Regions from separate parts of the Stenotrophomonas sp. 85239_Sma genome, predicted to be linked through region 1. Evidence: predicted binding sites of a transcription regulator. Region 1 holds the regulator's gene; the other holds the start of a gene.
What was found. The regulator FliA, encoded in region 1, starts transcription of late flagellar genes. The targets are predictions, from matches to a motif close to TAAAGTTTNNCNNNCNNNGGCCGATAA.
Positions count from the first base shown of each region.

Region 2: a site for FliA is predicted at 3,720-3,746, ahead of ACYKG1_RS06540 (GGDEF domain-containing protein). Genes of this name have one in related genera too.

Region 1 covers NZ_CM151163.1:2,100,993-2,108,477, forward strand. The annotation lists gene ACYKG1_RS09865 (ParA family protein) at 1-204, opposite strand, end outside; gene motD (flagellar motor protein MotD) at 209-1,225, opposite strand; gene ACYKG1_RS09875 (flagellar motor protein) at 1,227-1,967, opposite strand; gene ACYKG1_RS09880 (chemotaxis protein CheA) at 2,058-3,908, opposite strand; gene ACYKG1_RS09885 (protein phosphatase CheZ) at 3,911-4,516, opposite strand; gene cheY (chemotaxis response regulator CheY) at 4,516-4,908, opposite strand; gene ACYKG1_RS09895 (RNA polymerase sigma factor FliA) at 4,966-5,709, opposite strand; gene ACYKG1_RS09900 (MinD/ParA family ATP-binding protein) at 5,706-6,593, opposite strand; gene flhF (flagellar biosynthesis GTPase FlhF) at 6,580-7,485, opposite strand, start outside.
Region 2 covers NZ_CM151163.1:1,380,690-1,388,174, reverse strand. The annotation lists gene nfi (deoxyribonuclease V) at 1-43, shown strand, start outside; gene ACYKG1_RS06550 (cation diffusion facilitator family transporter) at 82-1,062, opposite strand; gene ACYKG1_RS06545 (TonB-dependent siderophore receptor) at 1,243-3,492, opposite strand; gene ACYKG1_RS06540 (GGDEF domain-containing protein) at 3,779-5,194, shown strand; gene ACYKG1_RS06535 (MFS transporter) at 5,208-6,428, opposite strand; gene ACYKG1_RS06530 (winged helix-turn-helix transcriptional regulator) at 6,507-6,956, shown strand; gene ACYKG1_RS06525 (metallophosphoesterase) at 7,030-7,485, shown strand, end outside.

The DNA of each region.
Region 1 (7,485 bases):
GGCCGGCGGGGCGCCGAACAGTTCCAGCACGCCGGCCGGCGGCGGATCCACCGGCACGCCGAAGGCGCGGCTGAGCGAGGCATGCGGATCGAGGTCGATCAGCAGCACGCGATGGCCGAGCGCGGCCAGCCCGCGGCCGAGGGCGAGGGTGGTGGTGGTCTTGCCGACACCGCCCTTCTGGTTGGCGACTGCCCAGATGCGCATCGGGTTACTCCTTCATTGCCGGGGGAACGGCGGCGCCGACGCGGCTGCCAGCCGGCACCGGCGGCAACGTCACCGGTGCGATGGGGGAGGTGGGAGCGCGGGCCGGCGTTGCGGCGGCCTGTTCGGTGGCGGTGCTGTCAGTGGCGCCGGAGGCCGCGTTCAGGCGTTGCCCAAGCGGATCCACCGAGTGCGAGGTGTCGGCCAGGATGATGACCATCACCCGGCGGTTGCGGTTTCGGCCCTGCGCGCTGTCGTTTTCTTCGCGCGGGCGGAACTGGCCATAGCCGACCATCGCCAGGCGCGATGGCTGCACGCCCTGGTCGGCGAACAGGTGCACCACGCTGGCGGCGCGTCCGGCCGACAGCTCCCAGTTGGACGGGAAGGTGGCAGTGGCGATCGGCACGTTGTCGGTGTGGCCTTCCACGCGCACGCTGTTGGGTACGTCGCGCAGTACTTCAGCCAGGCTGGCCAGGGTTCGCCGCGCGTGCACGTCCAGCGCGGCCGAGCCGGTGGGGAACAGGATGTCGCTGTTGATCTCGACTTCGATCCACAGCTCGGTGCGGCGCACGCTGATCATGCCGCGGTCGATCAGCGGCGCCAGCGCGGCGGTGAGGCGGTCGGCGATGCTGTTGAGCTGGCGCTCGGCGCGCGCGATCTGTTCCTGGTTGTGTACCGAAACCGGCATGCGCATCTGCGAGGCCATCGACGGCAGCAGGGTCGGGTCGTGCGAGGGTGCCGGTGCGGACGGACCGATCTTGGTGCCGGACTTGATCACCGAGGGGCTGTCCCAGCCGCCGCCCTGCACCTGCTTGTTGCCGACCTGCACCGGATTGATCGTGCGCGGCGCGCCACCGAAGGCATCGGTGAGTGCGTCGGCCATGATCCGGTACTTGCCCTCGTTGACCGAGGAAATTGCGTACATGACCACGAAGAAGGCGAGCAGCAGCGTCATCAGGTCGGCATAGGGGATCGCCCATGCTTCGTGGTTGGCATGCTCTTCGTGGTGCTTGCGGCGGGCCATGTCAGTGCAGGAAGCCGGAAAGGTTGGTTTCGATGTTGCGCGGGTTTTCGCCCTGGGCGATCGAGATCAGGCCTTCGATGACCATTTCGCGGTCGCGCGTGTTGTGCGAGATCACACTCTTGAGCTTGGCGGCGATCGGCAGGAACAGCAGGTTGGCCGAGGCGATGCCATAGATCGTTGCGGTGAACGCGGCGGCGATGCCGTGGCCGAGCTTGCTCGGGTCGGCCAGGTTCTTCATCACCGCGATCAGGCCCAGCACGGCGCCGATGATGCCCAGCGTCGGTGCATAGATGCCCATCGCCTCGAACACCTTGGCGCCGGCCTGGTCCTGGTGTTCCTGGCTGCCCAGTTCGATTTCCAGCATGTGCCGCATCGATTCGGGCTCGACGCCGTCCACCAGCAGCTGCAGGCCCTTGCGCAGGAACGGGTCCTGCTGTGCTTCCACCTGCGATTCCAGGCCCAGCAGGCCCTGGCGGCGGGCGATGTTGCTCCACTCGACGATCTGCTGGATCAGCTCGCGGCGATCACTGTGGGGCGGGCGAACCACCCAGCGCACGATCTTGAACGCATGCTTGAACACCGCCGGCGAGGTATGCAGCAGGATCGCGGCAACAGTGCCGACGATGACGATCACGAACGCCGCAGGCGACCACAACGACGCCAGGCCGGCGCCCTTGAGGATGCTGCCGCCGACCAGCGAGGCCAGGGCGAGAAAGAGTCCAATGAGGCTGAGTCTATCCATGGATCCGGTATCGGCTTGTATGAATGGGACTTGAGACACCGGTACGGGCTACTGGTGCGACTTCACAGTTTTTCGGGTTCAGCAAACGGGTCAATCGTGCGGGCTGCGCAGGCCATCGACATCCAGGATCAGGGCCATGCGACCATCGCCGATCAAGGTTGCACCGGCATAACCGCGCAGGCCGCGCAGCGCTTTCGGCAGTGGCTTGATGACCACTTCCTCGCGCCCACGCACCTGGTCCACCACCAGGCCGAAGCGCGCTTCGCCGGCCTGCAGCACCACGATCGTCAGCAGGGTCGACGCAGCAGGCGTCACATCCAGCCACTGGCGCAGATCGACCAGCGGCAGCGTGTGCGAACGGCGATCGAGCACGGCGCGGCCATCGAACCAGCCCAGCGAGGTGCGCGGTGCGTGCAGCACTTCCATCACGCGCGCCAGCGGCAGCGCGTAGACGTCCTCGCCGGCCTGCACCAGCAGGGTCGGCAGGATCGCCAGGGTGAGCGGCACGCGGATCAGGAAGCGGCTGCCGCGGCCCAGCTCCGACTGGATCTGGATCTGGCCGCTGAGTTCGCGGATGCGCGACTGCACCACGTCCATGCCAACGCCGCGGCCGGAAATATCCGTGACCTGCTGCTTGGTCGAGAAGCCGGGCAGGAACACCAGGTGCAGGCACTCCTCGCTGCTCAGGCGGGCAGCCGCTTCCGGATCGATCAGGCCCTTCTCGCGTGCCTTCGCGCGCAGCTTTTCCGGATCGATGCCGGCACCATCGTCCTGCACCTCGATGCTGACGTAGTCACCTTCCTGCTGTGCCGACAGCCGCACATGGCCCATCCGCGGCTTGCCTTGTGCTTCGCGCAGGTCGGGCATTTCCACGCCATGGTCGATGGCGTTGCGGACCAGGTGCACCAGCGGGTCGGCCAGCGCTTCGACCAGGTTGCGGTCGAGCTCGGTCTCGGCGCCGATCAGCTCCAGGTCCACTTCCTTCTTCAGCGAGCGGGCGACGTCGCGGGCGACCTTGGGGAAGCGCGAGAACACCTTGCCCACCGGCTGCATGCGGGTGCGCATCACCGCTGACTGCAGGCGCGCGGTGGCGATGTCGAGGGTGGACACCGCACGGTCCAGCTCCTCGTCGCGCAGGCGTGCACGCAGGGTCTTGAGCCGGTTGCGCGACAGCACCAGTTCGCCGATCAGGTTGACGATCGCATCCAGGCGCTTGGTGTCCACGCGCACGGTGTGTTCGGCTTCGGCCAGCGGCTTGGCGGCCGGCTTGGCCGCCGGTGCCGGTGCCGGTGCGGCCACCGGGCGCGGGGCGGCGATCGGTGCCGGCGCCACCGCAGCCACGGGCTTGGCGCCGGGTGCGGCGCCACCATGCAGCTGGTCGAGCAGGGCTTCGAACTCGTCTTCGCTGATCAGCCCGTCGTCGGCCTTCCTTGCCGGCGCCACTGCGGTCGGTGCGTTGCCGCCGTGCAGCTGGTCGAGCAGCGCTTCGAATTCGTCGTCGGTAATCAGGTCGCTGCCACCCGCAGCGGGTGCTGCTGCGGCGGCGGGTGCGGCCACAGCACTGCCATGCACGTCGAACTGAGCGATCAGGTCCGGCGGCGCATAGCCCGGCTCGGTGCCGGAAGACACCGCATCCAGCATCGACTGCAGGTAATCCAGCGATTGCTGGGCGGCGTCGAAGTGATGGGCCTGCAGCACGGCCTGGCCGGCACGCGCGGCGCCCAGCGCTTCCTCAGCGGCATGGCACAGCTCGACCATGGCGGTGACACCCAGGAAGCCGGCGCCGCCCTTCAGCGTGTGGTAGCCCCGGAACACCGCATTGAGCTGTTCGGCGTCCTGCGGTGCCTGCTCCAGCGACACCAGCTGTTCGCCGAGGCGATCCAGGATCTCCTGTGCCTCGATGATGAAATCGGCAGTGATGTCGTCGGATACAGCGCTCATGCTTACAGCCCCAGATCCGACAACAGGTCGTCGGCGTCGTTCTGCGAGACCGCGTGGCGGTCCAGTCCCTTCAGTGCCGGCCCGGCCAGTTCCGGGTCGGTGCGATGCTGTTCCGGCGGCAGGCCGAGCGCGCCGAAGCCTTCGTGCACGCGGCGGACGATGCCGACCACGCGACGGATGATCTGCCCGGTCAGGTCCTGGTAGCTCTGGGTCAGGGCGATCTCGGTGAGGTTGTGGCGGATGCGCTCGAGCTGCGCGTCCTGGCCCGGCTGCAGGCCTTCGGCGCGCAGCTGTTCGGTCAGGCTGCGGCATTCCTCGGCCAGGTCCAGGGTACGGTGGGTGGCCTGTTCGGTCATCGTCACCACGTGGTCCAGCCGTGCGCAGGCATCGTCCAGTTCCCCGGCTTCGCTGGGCACGGTCGGCAGTTCACCCAGTGCCTGTCCCAGCTCGCGGGCCAGCCGCGACAGGCCACTCATCATCGGCTGCGTGCGCAGCGCGACCAGCCCATCGATGCGCTGCCGCCACGCGGCTTCGTCACCGGACTCCAGTGCGTCCAGGGCTTCCTGCAGGCGCAGGGCGAGGGCGTTCTTGTCGACCGTGGTATCCATCAGGCGCTGGCTGCCAGGCGTTCGAAGATCTTGCCGAGCTTCTCTTCCAGCGTCTGCGCGGTGAACGGCTTGATGATGTAACCGTTCACGCCGTTCTGGGCCGCTTCGATGATCTGCTCGCGCTTGGCTTCAGCGGTGACCATCAGCACCGGCAGGGTCTTCAGCTTGGCGTCGGCACGGATCGCCTTGAGCAGCTCGATACCGGTCATCACCGGCATGTTCCAGTCGGTGACCACGAAATCGAACGACTGGCTCTGCAGCAGCGACAGCGCGGCATGCCCGTCCTCGGCTTCGGCGGTGTTGGTGAAGCCCAGATCGCCCAGCAGGTTCTTGACGATTCGACGCATGGTCGAGAAATCGTCGACGATCAGGATGCGCATGTTCTTGTTCAAAGCAGAGTTCCTTTGTTGTTCATTCCGGGCGGCCGGGGGCAGACGCCTCGGGGATGTTCATTCTTCGAGGCCGGCATCGGCGGCCTCGAATATCTTCAGCCGGCCGCGCAGGCGCAGCACGGCCTGGCCGTGGATCTGGCAGACCCGCGACTCGCTCACGCCGAGCACGGCGCCGATCTCCTTCAGGTTCAGCTCCTGCTCGTAGTAGAGCGAAAGCACCAGCTGTTCGCGCTCGGGCAGGTGGCCGATCGCCTTGCCCAGCTCGCGGCCGAATTCGCCGCGCTCCAGGACCTGCTGCGGGGTCGGGCCGCCCTGGGCGACGGTGTCCAGTTCGCCCTGGTCTTCGATGCGCGATTCCAGGCTCAGCACCTGGCCACGTGCGGCGTCTTCCATCAGCCGCAGGTACTCGGGCAGCGGCATCTCCATCGCGGCGGCGACTTCGGTGGCGCTGGCAGCACGGCCCGTGCTCTGTTCCAGGCGGCGGATGGTGGCGGCGGCGTCGCGTGCACGACGGTGCACCGAGCGCGGCACCCAGTCGCCACGGCGGATCTCGTCGATCATCGAGCCGCGGATGCGGATCGAGGCATAGGTTTCGAACGAGGCGCCCTGGTCGGCGTCGTAGCTGCGCGAGGCTTCGATCAGGCCCATCATGCCGGCCTGGATCAGATCGTCGACTTCGACGCTGGCCGGCAGGCGTGCGGCCAGGTGGTGGGCGATGCGCCTCACCAGGTCCGAGTGCTGGGCGATGACCTCGTTGGCCGCCGAGCGCTGGACTTCCCTGTACTGGGCTGCGCCTTTCATGCGGCCACCCCGCGCTGTTTGAGAATGCGCTCGAGGAAGAACTCGACACCGCCACGCGGTTCGGTCGGTGCCTGCCAGCGCGCGGTGCGGCGTGCGATCTCGGTGATGGCCAGCGCCGATGGGCTGGACGGGTAGGCCTTCACCACCGGCTGCTGGCGCTGCACCGACAGGCGCAGCCAATCATCCTGCGGCACGCAACCCAGGTAGTTCAGCGAGACATCGGCGAGGAACTTCTCGCAGACGCGGGTCAACTTTTCGTACAGCACGCGACCCTCGTTCGGGTCGCGCACCATGTTGGCCACCACCTGGATACGGTCCACGCCGCGCTCGCGCGACAGCACCTTGATCAGTGCGTAGGCGTCGGTGATCGAGGCCGGCTCATCGCAGACCACCACCACGGTGTCCTGCGCGGCCTGGCAGAAGGTCAGTACGCCATCGGTGATGCCGGCAGCGGTATCGACCACCATGATGTCCAGCTCGCGTTCCAGCTCGGAGAACACATTGACCAGGCCGACATGTTCGGCCGGGGCCAGCTCGGCCATGTGCCGGCGGCCGGAGGCGGCCGGGACCACCAGCACGCCGTTCGGGCCTTCAACGATGACGTCATCCAGCGTGCAGCGGCCGGCAACCAGGTCGGCCAACGTAAAGGTGGGGTTCAGCCCCAGGATCACGTCGATGTTGGCCAGGCCGAGGTCGGCGTCCAGCAGCAGCGTGCGCTTGCCCATGCCGGCCAGCGCCACGGCCAGGTTGGCCGACACGTTGGTCTTGCCCACGCCGCCCTTGCCGCCGGTCACGGCAATGGTGCGCACAGGGCCCAGCGGCTCGCTGCGGGTGGCCGACAGCGGGAAGGTCTTGGTCAGCTTGGCGTACTCACGCGACGGCATGGTTCAACTCCGGGTTGCAGGGCATATCGGCCGCTCGGCGCAAATCTTCAAGGCGAAGTACAAGATTGGCTGCACTGGCCCGGTGCAGGTCTTCCGGGACGTCCTGGCCGTCGGTCACCCAGGTGATCGGCAGGGCGTGGTCCACGGCCACCGACAGGGCGTTGCCGAAGCGGCCGGTCTCGTCCAGCTTGCTCAGCACCAGGCCCTGCAGGTTGGCCGCACCGAAGCGGCGGACCACCTCGTCCATGTCGCCGAAGCTGGTGTTGGCCGGCAGCACCAGCAGCGTGCGCACCTGGCGGGCGGCGCGCAGCCACTGCAGCTGGGCAGCCAGGGCGCGGTCGCGCGGGCCCAGGCCGGCGGTGTCGATCAGCACCAGCTTGTAGTCCTTCAGGCGTTCCAGCAGCTGGTCCAGGTCGGTGCCGCTGTTGGCTTCGTGCACGGCGATGCCGAGCTGGCGGCCGTAGCCATACAACTGTTCGCGGGCGCCGATGCGGGTGGTGTCGGTGGTGACCAGGGCGACGTCACGCGGCGCGTGCTTCTCGGCGAAGCGCGAGGCCAGCTTGGCGATGGTGGTGGTCTTGCCGGCGCCGGTGGGGCCGACCAGGGCGATCACACCGCCTTCTTCCAGCGGGTCGACCGGGGCGATCGGCAGCTTGCGCGAGATCAGCCCCAGCATCAGGCCGCGGCCGCGGTGGGCCTCGGTCTCCAGCGGGATCTGCATGGCCACGTCGCGGGCCAGGCCGGCATCGAAGCCGTATTCGTCCATCAGGTCCAGCGCGGTGGCGCGCACCGGGCAGCCACGCAGGCGCTCGTCGGTGAAGCGGTTCATCTCGCGCTCGATCACCTGGCGCATGCCGGCCACTTCCTGGCGCAGCTGGCGGATCTCGGCGTC
Region 2 (7,485 bases), 720 kb from region 1:
GACCCGGCTGGCGGATCGGCTGGCCTCGCGGCGGGACGAATAGCCACGCCGGGCACCATCCGGCGCGACCCTCAAATTCAATCAGCGATGCACGTGACCGCGATGGCCCTGCGCGTCCTCGCCATGGTCGTGGCCTTCATGGCCCTCGTGCTCGCCGCCCTTGGCCGGCGCCGGCTCACCACAGGCTTCGCCGCAGTGGTCCGCCTCAATCTGCAGCGTCACGTGCTCGATGCCGAAGTCATCGTGCAGGCGCCCGCCCAGCTCACGGCGCAGCGCATCGGCATCGGTGCCGTCGCGCATCACGATGTGTGCGGTCAGCGCCGGGGTGCTGGAGGCCAGCGCCCACACGTGCAGGTCATGCACGTCCAGCACCGCAGCGTGGCCTGACAGGCTGTCGCGCACCTTGGCCACGTCCATGCCCTTGGGCACGCCTTCCAGCAGCACGTTGATCGCCTCACGCATCAGCACGTAGGTGCGTGGCAGTACCCACAAACCGATCAGCACCGCCAGGATCGGGTCGATCGGCTTCCAGCCGGTCCACTTGATCAGCAACGCACCGGCAATCACCGCCACCGAGCCGAGCATGTCCGCCCACACTTCCAGGTAGGCGCCCTTCACGTTGAGGCTCTCGCCACTGCCGGCCTGCAGAAGGCGCATCGCGATCAGGTTGATGACCAGGCCTGCGGCGGCGATCACCAGCATGCCGGAGGAGGCGATCTCCTGCGGCTCGCGGAAGCGCCCGACCGCCTCCCACAGGATGTAGGCGGCAACCACGAACAGCATGGCGCCGTTGATCATTGCGCCCAGCGCTTCCAGACGTGCATAGCCGTAGGTGCGGCGTGCGTCCGGCGGGCGCCGACTCAGCCGCACCGCGACTAGCGCGATCATCAGCGCCAGCGCATCGGTGGCCATGTGCGCGGCGTCTGACAGCAGTGCGAGGCTGTTGGTCCAGAACGCGCCCACCACCTCCACGACGAGGAAGGTGGAGGTCAGGCCGAGTGCCCACCACAAGGGTTTCTCGTGACGGATCTCGGATGGCAGGTGATCGTGGTCGTGGCCCATGGCAACAGCTCCTTTGCGATGCGGTGCAGGCTACGCCGTGCTGGCGGGGGAGACTATTACGCTGTTTATAACATTGCAGGCCACGCGGTCCCTCACCGGACATGGCCCGGCGCTACCGGAGCGTGGCCGGTAGCGCCAGGCCACGCCTGGCGAACGCAGCGGATCGACGTCCGCGTGCGGTCAGAACCCGAAGCGCAGGCTGGCCCAGTACGCGCGGCCCGGCTCGTTGTAAGTCGCCGCGCCCGCATCGCTGCTGTTGGCCTCGCGGAACAGGCGCTTGTCGGCCAGGTTGTTGACGCCGAAGCCGAAGCTGACCGTCTCGGTCACCTTGTAGCGCGCGCTCACGCCCCAGATGTTGTACGCACCGCGATCCTGCAGCGCGATCGACGGGTCGCACGTGCCAGTGCAGCGCGGATCGTTGTTGATGTTGGTGGTGGCCGGCTTCTGCTTGCCATAGAAGGTGCCGGTCAGCAGCAGCGACAGCTTGTCGGTGGCCTGCCAGTCCAGCATCGTGTTGACGGTGTACTTCGGAATCACCGACAGCGGCTGGCCGGTGCTCTTGTTCTCGTTCTCCACCATGTAGGTGAAGTTGTTGCTCCACTTCAGGCGGTTGCCCTGCTCGCCCAGCAGCGGGATCACCAGGTTGCCTTCCAGCCCCTGCACGATCGCCTTCGGCGCGTTCTCCCAGCGGAAGATGCGGCCGCGGCCATCCGCAGTCAGGCCGATCTGGTCGTAGCCGGCCTGGATCTTGTCCTTGTAGTCGTTGTGGAAGTAAGTCAGCGACGCCTGCCAGCCGCTCTGCGGTGCCCACTCGATGCCCAGTTCCTTGTTCAGGCTGGTTTCCGCCTTCAGATCTGCGTTGCCACGCATGTAGCAACCGGCGCCGAGGCTCGGCAGTGCATTCGGGCAACCATTGCCACGGGTGTAGTAGAGATAGTCCGGATTCGACTGGTACAGGTTCGGCGCCTTGAACGCACGCGCGATGCCGCCCTTCACCACCCAGTCGCTGTTGATGCGGAACTGCGCATTGAGGCTGGGGCTGGTGTTGTTGCCGAACTGGCTGTGGTGGTCGAAACGCAGGCCCGGGGTAACGATCCAGCGCTCGCCCAGATAGATGTTGTCTTCCACGAATACGGCGGTGGTCTGCGCATCGGCCTTGCCGCGCGCACGGTCGGCCGACAGCCCCGGGATGCCGCCGCCACTGCTGCTGGACTGGCTCATCGAATACGGGTCGGTCAGGCGGCTGTCCAGGTATTCAAAGCCCAGCGTCCAGATGTTCTCGGCCCCACCCAGCGTGGTCGGGAAACTCACTTCGCCATCCAGCTGGTAGTTGCGCAGGCGCGAGGTCGACCAGTCGGTGCCGTTGAAGCTGCCCTCCGGGCCACCGGCCAGGCCTTCGTTGATGCGCGAGTTGTTCACCGCTTCCACTGCGGCCGTTACCCGCGAGGTCACGTCCCCCCAGCGGCCGCGATGGGTGATCGCGCCGGTGTTGCGGTACATGCGGTTGGTTTCCGCCTCGCCCTCGGCCAAGGCGGCCAGGTCGACTCCGGTCGAGGTACCGGTGGTGCTGACGGCGCGGTCACCGGCGTAGATGTTGCCCTGGCGGCTGGTGCCGGCTTCGAACTCCACCACCTGGTCGGCGGTGATGTCCCAGCGCAGCAACGCGTTGACGTCGCGGTTCTTGACGCCCTCGCGACCGGCCGGCGGCACCGCGTTCGGGTTGGTCGCGTACTGGCGGTTGAGGTCCAGTGAGTCGGCGTCGGTCTTGTTGAGATTGCCGTACAGGCGGAACGACAAGGTATCGGTCATCGGCCCACTGAGCTGCAGGCCGACGCGCTCGCTGCCGCCTTCGGCGCTGTGCTCGGGCACCAGCCCATATAGGTCGACCGCACCGGTCAGGTCGCCGGTCGGGCGCTTGGTGATGATGTTGACCACGCCGCCGGAAGCACCGGAGCCGTAGCGCGCCGCTGCAGGGCCGCGCAGCACTTCGATGCGCTCGATCATTTCCGCCGGTACCCAGTTGGTATCGCCACGCGTATTGCGTTCGCCGCTGCGGCCCATGCGCACGGCATCCCGCGCACCGATGCGCTTGCCATCGACCAGGATCAGCGTGTTCTCCGGCCCCATGCCACGCAGGTCGATCTGGCGGTTGTTGCCGTACTGGCCCGAGGCGCTGTTGCCGGTGAGGTTGACGCCCGGCATGGTGCGCAGCAGTTCGGCGATGTCGTTGGCCGGCGGGCGCCTGGCGATGTCCTCGGCGGTGATGGTCGAAGTACCCAGTGCCTGGCGGGCAATCTGCGAGGCAGTGACATGCACCGTGTCGATATCGGTGGCGTCGGTTTCGGCGTGGGCGGTCAGGGCGCTGCCCGCCAGCAGGGCGGCAACGGCGAGCGCCAGCGGGCGCGGCGAAAGGACAACGGCAGGAGACATGATCTGGACCTTCTGGCAGGGCAACGGGGCCTCTGGCAAAGGGCTTGAGGCAACGACGAGGGGGAGGCGGAGCGTCGCCGCAGTCACCTGCGGCCCGATCCGTGCGCGCATTGTCCCATCAATGCAAGTGATTCTCAAATGCGTTCACTCATTGCCGCAGTGCCGCCGATGTGCTCTGCGCACCGTGCAACCCTGCATCGCGCTTAAACTGGCGGGCTTACCTGCCATCAACCGCACGCCACCGCGGCCGATACCCGTGGTTTGTCGTACGCAGCCAGAGATCGACGTGGAACCACCCCAACTGGACGATGCCAGCCAGCCGCTGGCCGAGGCCTGGCAGCACTGCCTGCAACAGGCCGGCCCCGCCGCCACTGCGCTGTTGCACGCGGCCGCCGACGACGCGCCCCCCACACTGGCCCAGCGCTTCTATGACGTCCTGCTGCAGGACCCGCGCGCGCGCCGTTTCCTGTCCCATGACCAGGTCAAGCAGCGCCTGCAGCCAGCCATGCAGCACTGGCTCGTGCAGCTGCTGACCACCGATGCCAACGGCATTGCCGCCACCGTCGCCTCGCAACGGGTGATCGGCGATGTGCATGCCCGGGTCGGCATTCCGGTCGATCTGGTGACCCGTGGCGCGCGCGTGCTCAAGCACGAGCTGTTCGTGCGCCTGCGCGATGATGCGCCCGACAGCGCTACCGCATTCGCCGCCATCGACTGCCTCAGCGCGATCATGGACATCGCCATGGAAGGCATGACCCTGGCCTACACCCATGCCCGCGAGCGCTCCACCCGTGCCGATGCTGCGTACCGGCTGTTCTCACTGGTGCAGAACGTCGGCACCGAGCGCGAGCGCCAGCGGGCACTGCTGCTGGACTGGGAGAACGCCCTGCTCTACGCGTTGGCCGGTCATGTGCAGGCCAGCGACAGCGCCAGCCTGGCCACCTCGGAATTCGGCCTGTGGTTCACCCACAAGGGCATCCCCAGTTTCGGCGAGAGCAGCGAGACCCGGCAGGTCGGCCAGCTGATGGCCCGCATCGACACCAACCTGCAGCGGGCAAGCAACGATGCCCCGGCGCAGCGCCTGGCGGTGCTGCCGGCCATCCGCGAGGACCTGGCCGCCATCCGCACCCTGATGACGCTGCTGTTCGAGCGCATCGGTGAACTGGATGCCGGCAGCGATGCACTGACCAACCTGCTCAACCGCCGCTTCCTGCCAACGGTGCTGCGCCGTGAGATCGAACTGGCCACGCGCAACCGCACACCGTTCTCGCTGCTGCTGCTCGACCTGGATCACTTCAAGGCGATCAACGACGGCCACGGCCACGATGCCGGCGACCGCGCGTTGCAGCACGTCGCCGGCCTGCTCGGCCAACTCACGCGCGGCAGCGACTACCTGTTCCGCTACGGCGGCGAGGAGTTCGTAGTGGTGCTGGTCGCGGCCAGCGAGTCGCAGGCCTCGGTGATCGCCGAAAGCCTGCGCCGGCAGATCGCACAGTCGCCGGTGGCATTGGCCAACGGCCAGGTTCTGTCGCTGACTGCCAGCATCGGCGTGGCCGGCCATGACGGCCATCCGGACTACGAGCGGCTGATGGCACGTGCCGACGCAGCGATGTACGAGGCCAAGCGCAGCGGCCGCAACCGCGTGGTGGTGGCCAGTGCGGACCTGCAGGAAGCCCCGGGACGGCGCGCACTGCAGCGTTGACGGCATGCCGACGCTACCGACAGCCGGCTCTACCGATACAGGTGGCGGGTGCTGTCACCGCCACCGCCACCACCCGCCACCCCGCCCACCACAGCAACGCCAGCGCCGCGATGCCGGCGCCCAGCAGGCACACCGCGGGCCAGCCATGCCGGGCCTGCATCCAGGGCCCGGCAGCCGCACCAGCACCACTGCCCACCGCATAGAACAGCATGTACAGCGCCACCAGGCGCCCATGCTGTTCTGCCGGTGCACGCAGCAGCAGCGCCTGGTTCGATACGTGCAGTGCCTGCCCACCAAGGTCGAGCACGATGACGCCCAGCAGCAGCAACGACAGCGACTGCGACAGGCCCAGCAGCGGCCACCACGCGGCAAGCATCAGCAGTAACGCGCCAAGGCTGACCCGACCAGTGAAACCGCGGTCCATCCAGTGCCCGACCCGCGCCGCCATCAATGCGCCCACTACGCCGGCCAGGCCGAGCGCACCGATGGCCGCGGTGGACCACTGCAAAGGAGGCGCCGACAACGGCAGCGGCGCCGCCGCCCAGAACACGTTGAGGCCAGCAAACAACAACAGAGCCAGCGGCCCACGCTCGCGCAGCGTGCGGTCCCGGCGCAGCATGCCCAGCATCGAACCCAGCAGTTCGCGCCAACGCGGTGGTAGCACCGGTACCGGCACCGCCGGCAGGCGCCGCCACAACAGCACCGCCAAGGCCCCCATCACCGCTGCCGACAGCAGGTAGACCGCCCGCCAGCCGATGGTGGCTGCGACCGCACCCGATACCACGCGCGCCAACAGCAGGCCGATGAACACACCGCCCTGCACCACACCGACCACGCGACCGCGCTGCTCGGGCGGTGCCAGCATGGCGGTGTAGGCGATCAGGCCCTGGGTCAGCGCCGTGCCCAGCAGGCCGGCCAGCAGCATGCCCGACAACAGCCAGCCCGCCGTGCGTGCCGATGCCAACCACAGCAAGCCCAGCACCAACGCCATCAACTGCAGCCGCAGCAGGCGTCGCCGGTCACCACGATCGGCCAGCGGCAGCAAGCCAAGCAACGCCAGCACGCTACCGACCTGGGTAGCAGCCAGCACCGCGCCGGCCACGGCACGGTCCAGCGCAAAGGCACGTGCAAGCTGATCCAACAGTGGCTGTGCGTAATAGACGTTGGCGACGCTGGCGCCGGCGGCAACCGCAAGCAGGACCTGCAGCGGGCGGGGAAGCGATGTGGCACTCATGATGTGGTTGCAATTTGAAACTTGATGCAGGCTACCGACATTGGTTTTAAACTGCAACCACATTCGGAGATTCCCAGCATGCACGCCGACAGCCCCTGCCCCGTCGCCCGCAGCGCCGATCTGCTCGGTGACCGCTGGGCATTGCTGGTGATCCGCGACGCGTTCGACGGCATCACCCGCTTCGGTGATTTCCAGCGCAGCCTCGGCGCGGCGCGCAACATCCTCAGCGACCGCCTGCGCCGGCTGGTCGAGGCCGGCATCCTGCGGCTGCAGCCGGCCTCCGATGGAACGGCCTACCAGGAGTACGTGCTCACCGCCGCTGGCCAGGAACTGTTCCCGCTGCTGGTCGCACTGCGCCAGTGGGGAGAGCGCCATCGCTTCGAGGCCGGTGAAGCCCATTCGCAGCTGATCGAATCCAGCACGCGGCGACCGCTGCCCTACATGCAACCGCACGGGCGCGACGGTCAGCCCCTGCAGGCCGCCGCGACCCGCGTGCGCAAGCTCAAGGACGACGGGCGCGGCGCCTGATCCGCCCATTCGCGCACACCACGATCCGGCCGCGCCGGTTAGCATCGGATGTTTCCGCCGCCGGACGCCGCCGATGCCGCGCTATCGCCCTTCCCTGATGACCGCCCTGCTGCTGCCACTGCTGGCCTGCAGCGCCGGAGCCACGCAGGCCCGCGAAGTTGCCGCGCCCGCCGGCCACGTGCAGGCCGATGGTCCCTATGTATTCCGCGAGGGCACGCAGCTGCAGGCCAAGTGGATCTGCGACGACAAGGTCGAGTCGCACACGCTGGCCGCGCAGGCCGCAGGCACCGATATCGCCCCACGCTGCGGCTACGGGCACACCGTGCGTGTGGCCGCGCCGGATGCACCTTCGATCTCCGTACTGCCGGCCACACCGCGCATCGTCGCCCTGTCCGACATCCACGGCCAGTACGGGCTGCTGGTGCGCCTGCTGCGCGCCAACAAGGTGATCGATGCGCAGGACCGCTGGGCGCTGGGCAGCAGCACCCTGGTCATTGCCGGCGATGTGTTCGATCGTGGCCCGCAGGTG